2 regions of the Kineococcus sp. NBC_00420 genome follow, and region 1 is predicted to be linked to the other one. Evidence: predicted binding sites of a transcription regulator. Region 1 holds the regulator's gene; the other holds the start of a gene.

Region 1 (5,574 bases):
GCGCACCGGGAGGGGTCAGCGCACCAGGCGGAAGATCAGCGGGTAGCGGTAGACCCGGCCGCTGTTCGCCGCGACGGCCGCGAGGATCGCGAACACCAGGAACACGATCCCCGGTACCCCGAGCAGGACGAAGATCGGCGAGCCGAACCCCAGGGTCACCGCGGTGATGAGCCCGCAGACGATCGACAGGACGATCTCGTAGACGATCACCGAGATCGTCATGTTCAGCGCCTCGGCGCTGTGCCCGCGGACGAACCCGTTGCGGTCCTTGTAGACCAGGAAGACGATCAGCGGCCCGAGGAAGGGCAGTCCGATCAGGGACGCCGCGATCGCGGAGAGGTGGCCGAACATCCCCCACATCCGTTCGTCCGCGGGCGTCATCGGCGCGGGGGAGTACATCGGCGGTTGCTGGGGCGGCGGGTGCTGGGGGTTGCTCACCCTCCGATCCTGGCGCGTCGTTCAGCGGTCGTCCAGGTCGGCCGTCACGAAGTCCACCAGTTCCTCCACCCGCCCGAGCAGCGCGGGCTCCAGGTCGGCGAAGCTGCGGACGGTGCCGAGGATCCGCTTCCAGCCGTGCGCGACGTCGGCCTGGGTGGCGTGCGGCCAGCCGAGCTCGGCGAGGATCCCGTGCTTCCAGTCCTGCCCGCGCGGGATCGTCGGCCACCGCTGCCACCCCAGGCGTTCCGGGCGCACCGACTGCCAGACGTCGATGAAGGGGTGACCCAGCACCAGCACGTGCGGGCTCTTCGACACCTGCGCCACGATCCGGGACTCCTTCGACCCCGGCACCAGGTGGTCGACCAGGACCCCGATCCGCCGACCGCGCTGCGGGGCGAAGGAGCGGATCGCGGCGTCGAGGTCGTCGACCCCGTCGAGCATCTCGACGACGACCCCCTCGATCCGCAGGTCGTCGCCCCACACCTTCTCGACCAGCTCGGCGTCGTGCCGGCCCTCGACGAGGATCCGCGAGGCGCGCGCCGTCCGCGCGCCCACCCCGGCCACGGCCACCGAACCGCTGGCCGTGCGGGTGTCCCGCACGGGGGCCGCGGCCTTCGGGGCGACGAGGCGCACGGGCTGCCCCTCGACCCAGAACCCCGGGCCCAGCGGGAAGGTCCGGGTGCGCCCGCGACCGTCCTCGAGGACGACGACGTGGACACCACCGCTCTTCTCCACCCGGACGACGGCCCCGACCCAGCCGGTCTCCACGTCCTCCACGACCAGGCCGTGCACGGCGGGTTCGTCGCGGTGCGTGGGCTTCGGGTTCGTGCGGGCGTGCGGGTCGGAGGACAGCACGTCGCCGCCGTACCGGTCTTCGTAACGGGTCACGCGCGGAACGCTAACCAGACGCGTGTGGCTGACGGGGGAGGCGCGGCCGTGCGGTGACGGCCTAGACTTGGCACTCGAACGACACGAGTGCCAGTGGGGAGAGGGGACGGGATGAGCGACGACCGCAGGCTCGCGGTGCTCCGCGCCATCGTCGAGGACTACGTGTCCAGCCACGAACCCGTCGGCTCCAAGATGCTCGTCGAGCGTCACCAGCTCGGCGTCTCCCCGGCCACCATCCGCAACGACATGGCCGTGCTGGAGGAGGAGGGGTACATCACCCAGCCCCACACCAGCGCCGGACGCATCCCCACGGACAAGGGCTACCGCCTCTTCGTCGACCGCCTCGCCAACGTGAAACCCATGACGCCGGCCGAGAAGCGGGCGATCCAGACCTTCCTCGAAGGGGCCGACGACGTCGACGACATCGTCGACCGCACCGTCCGGCTGCTGGCGCAGATCACCCGCCAGGCCGCCGTCGTGCAGTACCCCTCGCTCTCGCGCGCCGCCGTCCGCCACGTCGAGCTCGTCCCCGTCGGCGGGCGCAGCGCGCTGCTGGTGCTCATCACCGACTCCGGTCGCGTCGAGCAGCGCGTCCTCGACGTCCGCTCCGCCGCCGACCCGGAGTCCCTCGGCCTCCAGCTCGCCGCCCTGCGCACTCGCGTCAACGCCGGGGTCGTCGGCAAACGGCTGCGCGACGCCCGCGACGACCTCACCGACCTCGTCCAGCAGACCCCGCCCGGCGACCTCGCCGTCGCCGCGGAGGTCGCCGTCGCCCTGGGCGACTGCCTCACCGCGGGGCTGGAGGAACGCGTCGTCATCGCCGGGACCGCGAACCTCGTGAAGTCCGGCGCCGACCTCAGCACCTCCCTCGGCAGCGTCCTGGAGGCCCTCGAGGAGCACGTCGTCCTCCTGCGCCTCGTCCAGGAGCTGACCGAGGACGCCGACCGCGGCGGTCTCACCGTGCGGATCGGCGCCGAGAACCTGCACCTCGGTCTCGACGGCACCTCCGTCGTGACCAGCGGCTACGGCAGTGGTTACGGCACGGGCCCGGACACCGTCGTCGCCCGCCTCGGCGTGCTCGGGCCGACCCGCATGGACTACCCGACGACGATGGCAGCGGTGCGTGCGGTGTCACGCTACGTCTCACGCATCCTGTCCCAGTGAAGCTCGGCCCCGTGATGAAGACCGACAGGAGAACCACGACCTCGTGAGCGACTACTACGACGTCCTCGGCGTCTCCCGCGACGCCTCGGCGGAGGAGATCAAGCGCGCCTACCGCAAGCTCGCGCGCAAGCTCCACCCGGACGTGAACCCCGACGCGGGGGAGCAGTTCAAGGAGGTCTCGCAGGCCTACGAGACGCTCTCCAACCCCGACAAGCGCGCCTCCTACGACCGCGGCGGGTCCATGCCCGGCGGCGGCGGAGCCGGCTTCGGCCAGGGGTTCGGCTTCTCCGACATCATGGACGCGTTCTTCGGCCAGGGCGGCGGGGGCGGTCGGGCGGGAGCTCCCGCCAGCCGCACCCAACGCGGCCAGGACGCGCTCATCCGCGTCGACGTCGACCTCGCCGAGGCGGCGTTCGGCGGCGAACGCTCCATCCAGGTCGACACCGCCGTGCTGTGCACCACGTGCCAGGGCTCCTGCTGCCAGCCGGGGACCAGCCCCCAGACCTGCGACATCTGCCACGGCCAGGGCTCGGTGCAGCGCGTCGTCCGCTCGCTGCTCGGCCAGGTCATGACCAGCGCGCCCTGCCCCACCTGTCGCGGCTTCGGCACCGTGCTGCCCTCGCCGTGCCTGGAGTGCTCCGGTGAGGGCCGCATCCGCGCCCGCCGCCCGCTGACCATCCGCATCCCCGGTGGCGTCGACACGGGCACCCGCATCCAGCTCGCCTCGCAGGGCGAGGTCGGCACCGCCGGCGGTCCCCCCGGTGACCTCTACGTCGAGATCCACGAACGCCCGCACCCGGTCTTCACCCGCAACGGCGACGACCTCCTCTGCACCCTGCACGTGCCGATGACCGCGGCCGCGCTCGGCGCGAGCATCCCGCTGGAGACCCTCGACGGTGACGAGGAGGTCGAGGTCCGCCCCGGCACCCAGGGCGGCGAGGTCGTCACCCTCAGGCAGAAGGGCGCCGAGCACCTGCGGTCCCAGGGCCGCGGCGACCTGCTCGTCACCCTGGAGGTCACGACGCCCCGCGACCTCGACGACGAGCAGGAGGAGCTGATCCGCCGCCTGGCCGAACTGCGTGGCGAGGTCCGGCCGGCCGGCAAGCTCGGCCCCGCCCACCAGGGCGTCTTCTCCAAGCTGCGCGGCCGCTTCTCCGGTCGCTGACCCGCACCGTGATCTTGCTGGGAGACCCAGCAAGATCACGGAACGGGAGGAGGGTCAGGGGATGGTGACGGTCTTCGTGTCGCCGACGGGGCCCGAGCCCTCGCCGTCGGACTCGTCGGGGGCGAACACCGACAGGGTGTAGGTCCCCGCCGGCACCGCCGCCGTGAACGAGAACTCCGCGAAGGTGCCGTTCGCGCCGGCCTGCACGGAGTCCCGAGCGACCTCCGCGCCCGCGGCGTTCGTCAGCGTGTAGAGCAGCGTCCCCTCGAAACCTGTCCCGACCCCCTTCACCGTGACCGAACCGGCGCTCGGGGACACCGAGGTGATCCACGCCGGGGCCTGCACGTCGGCCTGCGGCGCCCGCGACAGCGACGCCGGGACGCTCGTCCCGAACACCGACTGCCCCGCCTTGCCGCCGACCCGCAGCTCGACCGGCTGGTCGTCACCCGCCGCCGCCGTGACCGTGTAGACGAGCTGCTGCAACGCCAGGGTCGCGTCACCGGTGGAGCCCGACGCCGCGGAGGCCGCCACGTCCACCACGAGCTTGCCGCCCGACTCGCTCACCGTCGCGGTCGCGTCCTTCGACCAGGGGCTCGAGTAGTCCGGGTCGGTGGGGGAGCCGGACAGCATGGCGCGCAACGCGTTCGTCGCGTCGTTCGCGCCCGACCCGGCCTTCACGTACTCGCGGTACAGCTTCGCCGGCTGCCCGCCCAGCCAGTACACCGGCACCGACGTCGCACCGGTGGGCAGCGTGCCCCCCGTCCCGCCCGCCGTGGAGGTCGCCGGGGCCGAGGTGAGCGACGTGGCCGCCGAGGTGCCCCCCGAGCCGGTGGGCTGCGAGGACATCGGGGTCGAGTCCGCCGCCGGCGTGCTCGACGAGGTGGAGGGGGTCGACGAGGACGGCGAGGTCGACGAGGACGCCGTGCTGGCCACCGTCGTCACGTTGTCGTCCCCGCGCTGGGTCAGCGCGAAGGCGCCGCCACCGACGACGACGACGGCCGCGACCCCCGCCGCCACCAGCCCGCCACGGGTGCGGGAACGACGACGGTTGGCTCGGCTGGTCATGTGGATCTCCTCGAGACGGTCGGTCGGCTGCACCCCGGCCGCACGGGCGGCGAGGGCGTCCTGCAGCTGCCTGGCGGTGGGGCTGAGTTCGTCGTGGCCGGCGGGATCCGGCAGCGGACCCAGCGGGGTCTCCTCGTTCACTGCTGCTCCTCGCTCGACATGGCCGTGCGCAACGCGGACAACCCGCGGTGCGCGTGGGTCTTGACCGCGCCCCGGCTGATGCCGAGCGCGGCCGCGATGTCCTCCTCGGACATCTCGCCCTGGTACCGCAGCACCAGGACCTCCCGTTGCCGGGTCGGCAACCCGTCCAGCGCGCCGAGCACCATCCGGTGCTCCGCGGCCCGCACGGCCTGCTCCTCCGGACCCGCCGGCTCCGGGTCCGGCAGGGGACGCTTGCGGTCGGTGACGACCCGGTGCCGCACGACGTCACGGGCCCCGTTCACGACGCTCGTGCGCAGGTAGGCGACCGCCGACCCCTTGTCCGCGAGCCGGTTCCAGCGCCCGTGCAACGTCACGAACGCCTCCGCGACGACCTCCTCGGCGCTCGCGGTCTCGCCCATCAGGGACGCCGCGAGCCCGACGAAGCGCCGCCAGTGCGCCGCGTAGAGCGCACTGACCGCCTCGTCGGCCGTCCACGAGCGCGGGTCGTCAACCACGACCACCCGCTCCTTCGTCACCATCACAGTGCACAGACGAGTCACGCAGGGTCACGGTTGACATCCAACCGGAGATCTTTTGCGGACTCGTCGGGGGCACGCCGCGTCCGCCGGGTGGGATCGTTGCCTCCCCGGTGACGTCTGGTGGGACCGGGGAGGCAACGATCCCCCACGGAGACGGCCCGGTAACGTGCGGGG
Region 2 (5,574 bases), 860 kb from region 1:
ACCGGTGGCCTCGTCACCGACGAGACCGAGGTTGTCCTCGAGCACGGACACCGCGTGGACGAGAGCGGAACCGCCGCCGGCGACGATCCCCTCCTCGATCGCGGCGCGCGTCGCGGAGACGGCGTCCTCGATGCGGTGCTTCTTCTCCTTGAGCTCGACCTCGGTGTGCGCGCCGACCTTGATGACGACGACACCACCGGAGAGCTTGGCCAGACGCTCCTGGAGCTTCTCGCGGTCCCAGTCGGAGTCGGTGCGCTCGACCTCGGCCTTGATCTGGGCGACGCGACCCGAGATGTCCTCGGACGTACCGGCACCGTCGACGATGGTGGTGTCGTCCTTGGTGACGGTGATGCGGCGGGCGGTGCCCAGCGCGTCGAGGTCGATCTGGTCGAGCTTGAGGCCGACCTCCTCGGCGACGACCTGCGCGCCGGTGAGGGTGGCGATGTCCTGCAGGATCGCCTTGCGGCGGTCCCCGAAGCCGGGAGCCTTCACCGCGACGGCGTTGAAGGTGCCGCGGATCTTGTTGACGACGAGGGTCGACAGCGCTTCGCCGTCGACGTCCTCGGCGATGATCAGCAGCGGCTTGGAAGCCTTGAGGACCTTCTCGAGCAGCGGCAGCAGGTCCTGGACCGTGGAGATCTTGCCCTGGTGCACCAGCACGTAGGCGTCCTCGAGGATCGCTTCCTGGCGCTCGGCGTCGGTCACGAAGTACGGGGAGATGTAGCCCTTGTCGAACTGCATGCCCTCGGTGAAGTCCAGCTCCAGCGCGGTCGTGGAGGACTCCTCGACCGTGATGACGCCGTCCTTGCCGACCTTGTCGAACGCGTCGGCCAGCAGCTCGCCGACGCTCGCGTCCTGGGCGGAGATGGTCGCGACGTGCGCGATGTCACCCTTGCCGTCGACCTCGCGGGCCATCGACAGGAGCTTCTCGCTCACCGCGTCGACGGCCTTGTCGATGCCGCGCTTGAGGCCCGAGGGGGCCGCACCGGCGGCGACGTTGCGCAGACCTTCGTGCACGAGGGCCTGGGCGAGCACGGTCGCGGTGGTGGTGCCGTCACCGGCGACGTCGTTCGTCTTGGTGGCGACCTCCTTCGCGAGCTGGGCGCCGAGGTTCTCGTAGGGGTCGTCGAGCTCGATCTCGCGGGCGATGGTGACGCCGTCGTTCGTGATCGTCGGCGCACCCCACTTCTTGTCGATCACGACGTTGCGGCCCTTGGGCCCCAGGGTGACCTTGACGGCGTTGGCGAGCGCGTCGACGCCACGCTCCAGCGCCTTGCGGGCGGTGTCGTCGAACAGCAGCTGCTTGGCCATGTGTGCGGACCTTTCCGTTCAGTGGCGAGCTTCGGGGCGGGAACAGGAGACGCCCCGGGCACCCGGAGTGCGGGCGCCCGGGGCGTCTGGACCTGTCAGTCGCTTACTTGGCGACCTTGGCGAGCACGTCGCGCGCCGAGAGGATCAGCAGCTCGTCGCCGCCGTACTTGACCTCGGTGCCGCCGTACTTGGAGTAGATGACCTTGTCGCCGACGGCGACGTCGATCGGCACGCGGTTGCCGTTGTCGTCGACGCGGCCCGGACCGACAGCCAGGACTTCGCCCTCCTGGGGCTTCTCCTTGGCGGTGTCCGGGATGACGAGACCGGATGCGGTCGTCTGCTCCGCGTCGAGCGGCTTGACGACGATGCGGTCCTCGAGCGGAGTGATGGAGACCGACACTGGTGCGGCCCTCCCCTTCTGCTTCAGCGAACTGGCACGGACGGTCGGTTCGGGGAGCGGACGACCGTCGTCGCGGGTGCCGGACGGCCGCTGCCCCGGTTGGCACTCTCCAGGGGGGAGTGCCACCGACGCTGCGCGAGACGCTAGCACTCAGGGCGGGTGAGTGCCAGATCCGGTGCCCCTCCTGGCAGCATCGACCGGGTGAACGTTTCCGACGTCGACGCCCTGACCTCCCCGCAGGGACGGGCCCTGCTGGCCGAGCTGGCGGGGACGGCCGGCGAGGACCCCGTCGCGCTGGCCGCCCGGTTGCGCCGCGCGGGGCACGATCCCGCCCTCGCCGCGCTCGCCACGACGCAGTCGCGACTGCGCGCGAAGGCCGCCGCGAAGTTCGGGCCCCGAGCGGACGGGCTGCTCTTCACGGCGGCCGGCGCCGAGCAGGCCACCCGTGCCGTGGTGGCGGCCGAGCACGCCCGCCGCTTCGCCGCCGCCGGGGTGCACCGGGTCGCGGACCTGGGCTGCGGGATCGGCGCGGACTCCTTGGCGTTCCTGGACGCCGGGCTCGACGTCCTGCCCGTCGACGCCGACCCCACGACGGTCGCGGTGGCGGCGCACAACCTGGGGCGCGAGGTCCGCTGCGCGGACGTCACGGCCGGGGTCGTCGACGAGCTCGGTCCCGGGGACGGCGCCTGGTTCGACCCGGCGCGGCGGACCTCCGGGGGGCGGCGCCTCTTCGACCCCGAGGCGACCTCTCCCCCGCTCTCCTTCGTCCTCGCCACGGCCGCCCGGGTCCCGGCGACCGGTGCGAAGCTCGCCCCCGGTCTGCCGCACGAGCTGGTCCCGGCCGGCGCCGAGGCGCAGTGGACGTCGGTGGACGGGGAGGTCGTCGAGTGCGCGCTGTGGTGCGGACCGCTGGCCCGGCCGGGTCTCGTGCGCAGCGCCCGCGTCGTGCGGGGTGCCACCGCCCACGAGATCGACGACGTCGACCTCCCGGTGGCCCCGGTCGGGCCGGTCGGTGAGTTCCTGCACGAACCCGACGGGGCGGTGATCCGTTCGGGGCTGGTGGCGAAGGTCGCGGCCGACCTGGACGGGCGACTGGTCGACGAGACGATCGCCTACGTGAGCACGGACTCGTCCCGGACCTCGCCGTTCACCCGGGCGTTCCGGGTGCTGGAGGTCATGCCGTTCGGGCTGAAGCCCCTGCGCGCCCGGCTGCGCGAACTCGACGTCGGAACCCTGACCGTGAAGAAGCGCGGGACGGCCGTCGACCCGGACCAGTTCCGCAGGCAGTTGGCGCTCAAGGGCTCGCGCACCGCGACGATCGTGCTGACCCGGATCGCGGGGAAGCAGAGCGTGCTGGTGGTGGAACCCGTCACCCCGTGACGCGGGCGAGGAACTCCCGCACGTGGTCGGTGACCTCGTCGAGGGCGCTCTCGAGCAGGAAGTGCCCGCCGTCGACGAGTCGGACCTCTCCGCCGACCGCCTCGGCCAGCGCCGTGGCCCCGGCCGGCCCGAAGATCTCGTCGTCGCGCCCCCACACGGCCAGCAGCGGGATCCCCCGGGCGCGCAGGAGTTCCTGGACGTGTCGGTAGAGGGGGACGTTGCTCGCGTAGTCGGCGAACAACGCCAACTGCACCCGGTCGTTGCCGGGACGGGCCAGCGCGGCCGCGTCGTGGTGCCAGGTGTCCGGGCTCACCACGCTCGGGTCGGGAACCCCGTGGGTGTACTGCCAGCGGATCGCGTCGACGCCCAGCGCCGGGCGGAGCGCCTCCTCCGTCTCGCGCGTCCGGAGTTCGCCGTGCGCCCAGATCGGCGCCCAGAACTCCTCGACGAATCCCGCCTCGTGGCCGTTGCCGTTCTGGCTGACGACGGCCGTGACGGCGTCCGGGCGCTCCAGCAGCAGGCGCCAGCCGACGGGGGCGCCGTAGTCCTGGACGTAGACCGCGAACCGGGTCACGCCGAGACGGTCCAGCAGGCGGCCGGTGAGGTCCGCGAGTGCGGCGAAGGAGTAGTCGAACTCCTCGACCGCGGGGGCGTCGGAGAGCCCGAACCCGAGCAGGTCGGGGGCGATGACCCGGTACCGGTCGGCGAGGCGGGGGATCAGCTCGCGGAACATGAACGAGCTCGTCGGGTAGCCGTGCAGCAGCACGACCACGGGCGCGTCGGGAGCGCCCGCCTCCCGGTAGAAGAGCTGGAACCCGTCGACCTCGGCGTAGCGGTGGTGCGTGGTCATCATCTAACCCCTTTCGTGGTCTGGAGCGGTTAGAGTTGCCCAGCACTGCTAACCTGTCAAGTCGATAAGGGAGGTTAGATGACCGATCCGGACGAGGAACTGCTGCTCGGCCTGCTGAACAGCACCCCGGTGGTGGACGGCCGGCCGCAGGACCTGCTCACCACGGACGCGGGCGAACGACCCGCCCTGGTGCGGGCGCGGGACCTGCTGCAGTCGGTGGTCCGCGGCGACGGGGACGCGTCCCTGCTGCAGGAACTGCTGGTCGGCGTCACCTGGACGGCCTCCGTAGGCCCCCGGGGCATCGAGCGCGTCCTGCGGACGACCGGCACGAACCCGTCGGTGGTGCGCGCCGTCCTGGCCTGGGACACCCTCGAACGCGAACGTCCGGGGCGGTTGCGGCCCTGCGCGAACTCCGAGTGCCGGTTGTTCTTCGTCGACCGCTCCCGGGCCGGAACGGGACGCTGGTGCTCGATGGCGGTGTGCGGCAACCGGATGAAGGCCCGCCGCCACCACTCGCGGGTCAGTTCCCAGGACGCCTGACGTCGGCCCGCAGGATCAGCGCGTCGACGTCGTCGGGCTGGTAGTAGCGGGCCCGGCGGGCGATCTGGACGAAACCCTCGCTGAGGTAGAGGTTCTGCGCCGGGGTGTTGTCGGCGCGGACCTCCAGCAACAGGTGGGTCGCACCCCGGGCGACGACCTCCTCGCGCAGGGCCCGCAGCAGCGTCCGGCCGGTCCCCCGGCCCTGCTGGTCGCGGGCGACGCCGAGGGTCTGCACGTCGGCGTCGGCACCGGTCACCACGACCCCGCCGTAGCCGACGACACGCCCGTCCTCGAGGGCGACGAGGAAGCTCCGGTTCGGCTGCGCCAGCTCACCCCAGAACGACTCCAGCGACCAGGCCGTCGAGCCGAAGAGGTCCTGTTCGAGGACGTGCACGTCGGCGACGTGCCACCAGCGCATCTCGTGCAGTTCGACGGTTCCCACCGGGTCAGGGTAGGTGGTTGGATCCCGGGGTGTCCTCGGTGCGGAGATCGGTCCTGGCGCTCAACGCGATGGGTGCTGCCGCGGCCGCGGGCTTCGCCGTGCGGGGTGTGCTGCGGCCGGAGTACGTGCAGCCGAACAGGTCAGCCGACCCGCTGGCATCGTTCTGGGCCGCGTCCTCGGCCGTCCGCACCGCGGCCGTCGCCGTCCCCCTGCTGGTGTCGTTGGCCCGCGGTGACCGGTCCACCCCGACCCTGCTGGCGATCGCCGGTGCGGTGCAGCTCGGTGATTCCCTGCTGGGGATCCAGCGGCGCAACCCCGGGATGGCGCTGGCCCCCGCCGTGATGGGCGCCCTCCACCTCGCCACCACGCGTCGCCTCGCCGGCTGAGCCCCGCTGACTAGCCTGGGCGCATGGTGCTGCCCCGGGCGACGCTGGACTGGCTGCTCGACTCCGACCCCGCCCTGCGCTGGCAGGTCGAACGCGACCTGCTCGACGCTCCACCGCAGGTCTGGGAGGCCACCCGTGACCGCGTCCCGACCGAGGGTTTCGGCGCGCGCCTGCTGGCCGCGCAGGACGCCGACGGGCAGTGGGCCGGTGGGGCGTACTTCCCGGCGGACGCGAGCCCCGCGGAGGACGGACAACCCTGGACGGC

Evidence for each region. Region 1 encodes HrcA, which represses chaperone genes, less so after heat shock. Its sites were predicted from a motif close to GNTNGCACTCGGNNNNNCCGAGTGCNANC; they were not measured.
Region 2: groES (co-chaperone GroES) is a predicted target of HrcA. The motif match lies at 1,854-1,882, and genes of this name have one in related genera.

The regions. Positions count from the first base shown of each region.
Region 1 is NZ_CP107930.1:4,592,593-4,598,166, forward strand. It holds gene OG218_RS22515 (DUF4870 domain-containing protein) at 16-438, opposite strand; gene OG218_RS22520 (DUF3097 domain-containing protein) at 460-1,326, opposite strand; gene hrcA (heat-inducible transcriptional repressor HrcA) at 1,438-2,490, shown strand; gene dnaJ (molecular chaperone DnaJ) at 2,534-3,655, shown strand; gene OG218_RS22535 (Gmad2 immunoglobulin-like domain-containing protein) at 3,710-4,861, opposite strand; gene OG218_RS22540 (SigE family RNA polymerase sigma factor) at 4,858-5,376, opposite strand.
Region 2 is NZ_CP107930.1:3,737,360-3,742,933, reverse strand. It holds gene groL (chaperonin GroEL) at 1-1,311, opposite strand, end outside; gene groES (co-chaperone GroES) at 1,415-1,711, opposite strand; gene OG218_RS18495 (class I SAM-dependent methyltransferase) at 1,913-3,091, shown strand; gene OG218_RS18490 (alpha/beta fold hydrolase) at 3,081-3,944, opposite strand; gene OG218_RS18485 (CGNR zinc finger domain-containing protein) at 4,020-4,481, shown strand; gene rimI (ribosomal protein S18-alanine N-acetyltransferase) at 4,462-4,923, opposite strand; gene OG218_RS18475 (hypothetical protein) at 4,953-5,309, shown strand; partial or broken gene OG218_RS26695 (squalene cyclase) at 5,333-5,574, shown strand, end outside.